Regions from separate parts of the Streptomyces sp. NPDC021622 genome, predicted to be linked through region 1. Evidence: riboswitches for the same ligand, from Rfam matches in the RefSeq annotation. Region 1 holds a riboswitch; the other holds the start of a gene.
What was found. A riboswitch is a leader RNA that binds a small molecule or an ion and turns the genes downstream of it on or off. The one in region 1 is predicted to bind cyclic di-AMP.
Positions count from the first base shown of each region.

Region 2: linked by a shared signal. The riboswitch ahead of AB0G47_RS18365 (transglycosylase family protein) and the one ahead of AB0G47_RS32875 (M23 family metallopeptidase) in region 1 are both predicted to bind cyclic di-AMP.

Region 1 covers NZ_JBFACK010000019.1:199,130-203,137, forward strand. The annotation lists gene AB0G47_RS32860 (leucine-rich repeat domain-containing protein) at 1-458, shown strand, start outside; tRNA gene AB0G47_RS32865 (tRNA-Met) at 571-644, shown strand; gene AB0G47_RS32870 (PP2C family protein-serine/threonine phosphatase) at 781-2,007, shown strand; cyclic di-AMP (ydaO/yuaA leader) riboswitch at 2,229-2,376, shown strand; gene AB0G47_RS32875 (M23 family metallopeptidase) at 2,388-3,470, shown strand; gene AB0G47_RS32880 (aldo/keto reductase) at 3,612-4,008, shown strand, end outside.
Region 2 covers NZ_JBFACK010000008.1:233,933-237,940, reverse strand. The annotation lists gene eno (phosphopyruvate hydratase) at 1-1,278, opposite strand, end outside; gene AB0G47_RS18365 (transglycosylase family protein) at 1,615-2,334, opposite strand; cyclic di-AMP (ydaO/yuaA leader) riboswitch at 2,338-2,531, opposite strand; gene AB0G47_RS18360 (transglycosylase family protein) at 2,725-3,750, opposite strand; gene AB0G47_RS18355 (cytochrome P450) at 3,912-4,008, opposite strand, start outside.

The DNA.
Region 1 (4,008 bases):
TTCGGATTCCGCCCGAGATCGGCGCCATGACCAGCTTGAAGGGGTTCAGCTCCTACACCTCACATCGGCTGCACTGGTTCCCGTACGAGATCACCCGGTGCTCCCGGCTGGTCGACAGCACCGTCAGCACGCGCTCGATCTTCGGCAACTACAAGTTCCGCCCGCCCTTCCCGCAGCTCCAGCCGCCCCGGGACTCCACGGCCGGCATCGACCTCGAGCACCTTGACCCCGCCCGCTGGGGCACCACCGGGCTCCGCACCTGCAGCGTCTGCGACGAGCCTCTCGACCGGCGCGGACTGCATCAGGCCTGGATCTCGCTCGCCGTCGCCACCGACGTACTGCCGCTCCTCGTCAACGCGTGTTCCGCCGAGTGCGTCGAAGGGCTTCCCACGGGAGCAAGGGGATACCTCCCCGACACGCACCGAGGTGGTGCTGTCGACCAGCCCGCACCGGGATGACACGGAGAAGGCCCTGACGCACGCCGAGAACGCCTGGCGACCTGCGGTTTCGCTCCTCCCGTCAACCGGTTCGCTTTTATCCCGCCACATGGCGTACTGTTCATTTCAACGGCGCGGGGTGGAGCAGCTCGGTAGCTCGCTGGGCTCATAACCCAGAGGTCGCAGGTTCAAATCCTGTCCCCGCTACTGAAGTCCGAAGGCCCGGATCCAGATCTTGGATCCGGGCCTTCGGCATTCCCCCGGCCATGTCATCTGTGTCATCCGGTCGGCCCACACCGCTCGCAGCCCGCCGCCGCTGCGGGAAACCTGGACAGGTGCGGTCATGGGGCTGGTCCCGGGCGCGGACATCGGCGGGAGACGAGCGGTGGGGCAGCGAGGAGGACGTCCGAGAAACCCCTCAGAGGGGTCGGACACGAGTCCGGACGTCACCCACGAACGGGCTCTCGTGCGGGCCCTCCCGTGGTTCCTGCTGGTCATCGGGGTCGTGTACGACATGTCGACCCCTCCGGAGTTCACCGCGGCGCCCCTGTTCACCGCCGCCCCGCTGATCGCCGCCCCGTTCTACTCGCTCCTCAGCACCGCCCTCATCGGCGCCGCCTCCTGCCTCGCCGTGCTCACCCTGCACTTCGGCAACAGCAACACCACCGACGTCGAGGCCGTCACCGAGCTGCTCACCGTGGCGACCGTCGCCGTGCTCGCCGCCCTCATCAACCGCGTCGTACGCCGCAGCGACGAACAGCTCGCCTCCGCCCGCTCCATCGCGGAGGCCGCCCAGCGCGCCGTGCTGCCACAGCCGGATCACCGGATCGGAGGGCTCGACATCGCGGCGCGGTACGAGGCCGCGGAGGCCGACGCGTTCATCGGCGGGGATCTGTACGCCGTGCAGGACACCCCGCACGGCGTACGCGTCATCGTCGGTGACGTACGCGGCAAGGGGATGGGCGCGGTGGCGGCCGTCGCCGTCGTCATCGGGGCGTTCCGGGAGGCGGCCGAGCAGGAGGCCACCCTGGAGGCGGTGGCGCAGCGCCTGGAGCGGGCGCTCGCGCGGGAGGGCACGCGGCGCGAGGGGCTCGACGCCTTCGAGGGGTTCACCACCGCCGTCCTCGCGGAGATCCCGCGCGGCGACGGAGTCATCCGCATCCTCAACCGCGGGCATCCCGAGCCGCTGCTCCTGCGCGGCGACGGACGGCTGTGCGTGCTGTCCGCGAGCGAGCCCGCGCTGCCGCTCGGGATGGGCGACCTGGGGGTCTGGCCGGACCGCGCCGACGAGGCGGAGTTCCCGCCGGGGGCGATGCTGCTGCTCTATACCGACGGGCTCTCGGAGGCGCGGGACATCCGCGGCGAGTTCTACAACCCGGCGGCCCGGCTCGGCGGCCGGATCTTTCCAGGACCCCACGGTCCGGACTCGCTCCTTGCGACGCTGACCGAAGAGGTGCGCCGGCACACCGGCGGGGGAGGGACGGACGACATGGCGCTGCTCGCGGTGCGGCGGCCGGACTCCGGCGACGCACCGGAAGCTGCCCCGCCCGATGTCACGGGCCGTGACTGAATCGCATCACTCCGCATAACAACTGACGTACTGTCAAGGCGATGTGAAGGTCCGGTGTGTGAAGAAGTACGGTCAACTCGCCCCGTTCCCGCCCCTGGTGTCCCGTTAAGTACAGGCCAACGGCGTTAACGATCAGTCGGAACGGCTTGGAATACGGCCCTGCCGTCTATTAACGTTCGATAACGCAGCGCGGTAGTCCCAGCCGTCACTCGAGTCGGCTCCGTGCGCACACGCCTAATCCCGCAAGGGAGCCGGGGAACCACCAACTTGGGGTGAATCGGGCATCTGTGCATCCGTGCCAGGTGTTCGTAGGAGACCTTCCTGCTCCGAACCCGTCAGCTAACCCGGTAGGCGAGAAGGAAGGAAAGGAGTGCGCCCCAGTGGCGTCCAACCGGCCTGCCCCCCAAGCCGTTTTCGTGCCGAATGACGACAACTTCGGTGCCCACGACGACGAGCCGTGGGAGGAGTGGAATCCGACCGAGGAGTCCATCCGTCCCGTTCGCGGCAGGCACCGCGTCCACAAGAAGGGCGGCGGCGGGCTCGCCCGCAGCTCCACCGTCCTCGGCGTGGGCGTCATCGCCGCCGTCGGCGCGGGCGGCATCGCCACCGCGCAGGGCGGCAAGCCCCCGGTCTCCATCGAGATGCCGGACATCTCGGCCGTCACGGACTCGCTGCCGGAGGCCAAGTCCCTTCCCGGCGTTGGCTCCCTGATATCCGACGACTCCGACTCGGGCTCCTCCGACGCCGGCGTGACGACCGCCGCCGCTCCGCTCACCACCGCCGGTGTCAGCACCGCCGACGCCGAGCAGGGCACCACCGACGCCGGTGAGGCGCTGCGGGCCCGCATCATGCAGCAGGCCGAGAACCAGCAGGACCAGGCGGACGACGCGGTCCAGAAGGCGGCGGAAGAAGCCGCCGTCAAGAAGGCCGCGGAGCAGGCCGCCGCCGAGCAGTCCGCGGCCGAGAAGAAGATCGCCGCCGAGAAGGCCGCCGCGAAGAAGAAGGCGGAAGAGGAAGCCCGGCGCAAGGCCGAGGCGGAGCGCCTGGCCAAGCTCGCCAAGAGCTACACCCTGCCCCTCAGTTCGTACACGCTCACCAGCACCTTCGGGCAGGCCGGCTCCATGTGGTCCTCCGGCTACCACACCGGCCTCGACTTCGCGGCGCCGACGGGCACGCCCCTCAAGGCGATCCACTCCGGCACCATCAAGGAGGCCGGCTGGGCGGGGTCGTACGGCTACCGCACCATCCTGGAGCTCGAGGACGGCACCGAGATCTGGTATAACCACCAGTCCTCGATGGGTGTCAGCGCCGGCCAGAAGGTCACCACCGGCGACACCATCGGCCGCGTCGGCGCCACCGGCAACGTGACCGGGCCGCACCTCCACCTGGAGATCCACCCCGGCGGCGACTCCACCGGGGTCGACCCGGCCGCCTGGCTGCGGGACAAGGGCCAGTCGCTCTGAGGCACCCCCCTGTGACTCCGGCGGTCCTGGCGGCAACCCCCCGACGTCAGGGCTGCCGGCTCGGCATGCCCACATCCGGCAGCGCGGAACTGACATCCCGCTGTACGGAATGCTGGGATCCGTAAGGGTGTTGAGCCCCGTATGACTTCTCTACGCAAGCTCGGCCCGTCCGACCTCGAGGTCTTCCCGCTCGCCCTCGGCGGCAATGTCTTCGGCTGGACGGCCGACGAGGCGCAGTCCTTCGCGGTGCTCGACGCCTACACCGCGGCGGGCGGCAACTTCGTCGACACCGCCGACGTCTACTCGGCCTGGGCGCCGGGCAACAAGGGCGGCGAGTCCGAGACCGTCATCGGCAACTGGCTCGCCGCGCGCGGCCATCGCTCCGACGTCGTGATCGCCACCAAGGTCGGCGCCCACTCCGACTACAAGGGCCTGTCCGCGAACACCATCAAGTCCGGTGCCGAGGAGTCGCTGCGCCGGCTGCGCACCGACTACATCGACCTCTACTACACGCACTTCGACGACCCGACCGTCCCCG
Region 2 (4,008 bases), on a different contig from region 1:
GCCCTTGAAGCGGGGGAACGCCGAACGGCCGGCGTAGACCGCCGCGTCGTCCAGGATCTCCTCGATGCGCAGGAGCTGGTTGTACTTGGCGACGCGCTCGGAGCGGGCCGGGGCGCCGGTCTTGATCTGGCCGCAGTTGGTGGCGACGGCCAGGTCGGCGATGGTGACGTCCTCGGTCTCGCCGGAGCGGTGGGACATCATGCACTTGAAGCCGTTGCGCTGGGCCATCTCGACGGCGTCGAGCGTCTCGGTCAGCGAGCCGATCTGGTTGACCTTGACCAGCAGGGCGTTCGCGGACTTCTCCTCGATGCCGCGGGCCAGGCGCTCCGGGTTGGTGACGAACAGGTCGTCGCCCACGAGCTGGACCTTCTCGCCGAGCTTCTCGGTGATGACGTTCCAGCCGGCCCAGTCGTCCTCGAACAGCGGGTCCTCGATGGAGACCAGCGGGTACGCGGCGACGAGCTCCTCGTAGTACTCGGTCATCTCGGCGGCCGAGCGGGACTTGCCCTCGAACTCGTACTTGCCGTCCTTGTAGAACTCGGACGCGGCGACGTCGAGGGCGAGCGCGATCTGCTCGCCGGGGGTGTAACCGGCCTCCTTGATGGCCTCGAGGATGAGGTCGAGGGCGGCGCGGTTGGAGTCCAGGTTCGGGGCGAAGCCGCCCTCGTCGCCGAGGCCGGTGGCCAGGCCCTTGCTCTTCAGGACCTTCTTGAGGGTGTGGTAGACCTCGGTGCCCCAGCGCAGGGCCTCGGAGAAGGACTCGGCGCCGATCGGCGCGATCATGAACTCCTGGATGTCGACGTTCGAGTCGGCGTGCGACCCGCCGTTCAGGATGTTCATCATCGGGACGGGCAGCAGGTGCGCGTTCGGGCCACCGAGGTAGCGGAACAGCGGCAGGTCGCTGGCCTCGGATGCGGCGTGCGCGACGGCGAGGGAGACGCCGAGGATGGCGTTGGCGCCGAGCGAGCCCTTGTTGTCGGTGGCGTCCAGGTCGAACATGGCCTGGTCGATCAGGCGCTGCTCGGTGGCGTCGTACCCGACGAGCTCCGGGCCGATCTGCTCGATGACGGCGAGGACGGCCTTCTCCACGCCCTTGCCCTGGTAACGGTTGGGGTCACCGTCACGGAGTTCGATGGCCTCGAAAGCACCGGTGGACGCACCGGACGGAACGGCGGCACGACCCGTGCTGCCGTCGTCGAGGCCGACCTCGACCTCGACCGTGGGGTTGCCTCGGGAGTCCAGGATTTCCCGGGCTACGACGACGTCGATGGACGGCACGAGCATCTCCTTCTGGGATGTGACGCGGGTACGCGGGGCGTTGGCCTCGCGGACACGAGCCTAACCGGCTCCCGGACAAGAGCCAGCCGAGCGACCGCCCTGTGGACAAACCGAGAGCAAAAAGTTTCCGAACAAAACAAAGCCCCGCCCCGGTGCGTACGGGGGATACGCGCACCGGGGCAGGGAGCCCGTGGGGACGGGGGTCCCCCCCTCAGCAGCCGGGGGGGTAGCGCCCGAAGGGGCGCGGGGCTGTGACATGTGCGGCTCCGCCGCGTGGGCGCGACAAGCCACGACGCACCCGCAGTCATAAGGACCAGCGAGGCGCCCCCGCCAGAATTAGCTGAGGTGCAGCTGCTGACCCGGGTAGATCATGTCGGCGTTGTCGATGATGTCGCCGTTGAGCTTGTACACCTTGTGCCAGCCGCCCTTGACGTCCTTCTCCTCGGCGATCTTGGAGAGGGTGTCACCCTTCTTGACCTTGTACTCGCCGTCGCCCTTCTTGACCTTCTTGCCGGTCGGGGTCTCGACGGTCTTCTTGGACTCGGCCTTCGGGGCGGCCGGGGCGGCCTGCTTCGGGGCGGCCTCCTGCTTCGGCGCCTCGGTCTGGGCGCTCGGCTGGCTCTGCGGCTGCTCGGCCGGCTGCTGCTGCGGCGCGCTCTCCTCGGCGCCGCCACCGCTGTACGCGGCGCCCGAGAGGCCCACGCCACAGCTCGGCCAGGCACCCTTGCCCTGACCCGCGAGAACCTTCTCGCCGATCTCTATCTGCTGGGCCTTGGAGGCCTGGTCGGCGGTGGCCGCGTACTTCGTGCCGCCGTATGCGGCCCAGGTGGAGGCCGAGAACTGCAGGCCGCCGTAGTAGCCGTTGCCGGTGTTGATGGACCAGTTGCCGCCGGCCTCGCACTGGGCGACGGAGTCCCACTCGGAACCGGTGGCGGCGGAGGCCGAGCCGGCGGCCATCAGCGGGGCAGCGACCGCGACACCGGTGACGCCGGCGAGCGTGGCGACGCGGGTGGCCTTGGACGGACGACGGTGCTTGCCCTTGCTGGAAAACAGCATGAGTGATCCCCTCACCGACGCCTACGAGGTGAGCTGTCGGGTTCGGGCCGATGAAGTTGCCCGGCCGCGCTTCTCGAGCGCGACTTAACCCCTAGCCGGTCCCAACTCCGCTCGGCAGCTTCTTCGTTCTGCTGCTGTGCGGCCGGGCCCGGCGGAAACCTTGGGTCCCCCGCTCCTGCCTACGGCGCTTGACGCGACGACTGTTCCCGAACGGCCGTTGGCAGGACTAGGCGTACCGACCGGCGGGGCCCGCTGTGGCGAGCGGTCACGACCGTAGTCATGCGATCCGCCGAATTTCAAAGACGATCAGGGCTTCTGAGACCCATCTCTCACTTACGCCAAACCAGACATTCAGCGCGAAGCGACTGCCCGACTCTTCGTCAACTTCCCTTACTTTTCGCCCAAATCGAGGCTCTGACCGGGGAGGATGAGGTCGGGGTCGGTTCCGAGGGACTTCTTGTTCTCGGCGTAGAGCGCGCTCCATCCGCCCTGCACGCCGAGGTCGTCGGCGATGGTCCAGAGGTTGTCTCCGGAGCGGACCGTGTACGTCCCGTCGGCGCCGTCCTTCGCGCGGTCGTCGCCGCGCGACGCGTGCCGCCCCGAGCCGTCGCGGTCGCCGTTCTTGGCCTGCCCGTCGTCCGCGCTGTCGCCGCGGTGCCGGCCGGAGCCTTCGCCCGCGCCGGTGGAGGGGGTGGAGTTCGGGGAGTTCGGGGCGGGCGAAGTGGAATCGTTCTGCCCGGACTTGTCCGAATCACTACCGGAGTCGCCCGACTCGTCGTGATTCTTGTCTCGGGATTCGTCGCCGGAGTCGGCCTTTTCGGAGGGCTTCTCGGACGGCTTCCCCGAAGGCTCTTCGGTCGGCTTCTCCGAGGGCTTTTCGGTCGGCTCCTCGGAGGGCTCCTCAGACGGCTTCTCCGAGGGTTCGGCCGAGTCGCCCGAGTCACCCGACTCGCCCGCGTCGCCGGACCCGCTCGTGTCGGTCGGCTCGTCCGAGGGCACGGAGGTGATCGGAGCGCCCGGGTCGACGTCGGCGGGGGCGTCATCCTTGCTGAGTCCGGCGATCACTCCGCAGCTGGGCCAGGCGCCGGGACCCTGGTCGGCCAGGACCGTCTCGGCGACGGCTATCTGCTGCGAACGGCTGGCCTGGTCGGCGTAGGGGGCGTAGTCGAGACCGCCGTACTGCTCCCAGGTCTCCTGGGACATCTGGAGTCCGCCGTAGTAGCCGTTGCCCGGGTCCAGGCTCCAGGAGCCGCCGCTCTCGCACTCCGCGAGCTTGTCCCAGGTGGCGGTGTCCGCGGCGCTCGCGCTGGTGGCGCCGAGCAGCGGGATCGCGATGGCTGATCCGGTGACACCTGCCGCGACGATGAGGGCCGGGGCTTGGCGGGGGCGTCGGTGACGACCATTACCGGAGAGCATGCAAGTGCCTTTCAGAAGACTGCAGAGGCGACTGCGGCTGCTGCGACAGCGGATGCCGAGTCGTCGGTGAACGTAGCCGCAGTCGAACAGTTGTTACAAGTCGATGCAGCGGAGATCACGTGAAAGTCACAGTCTTGACGCACCGTCAGCTCAAGGGTGTCTCAGGTGCGCTTCTGTGCGGGTGTGAACTCCACCGGCAGCGTGCGCAGTCCGCGCATGATGAGCCCGCCTCGCCAGCGCAAATCACCCGGTTCCGCC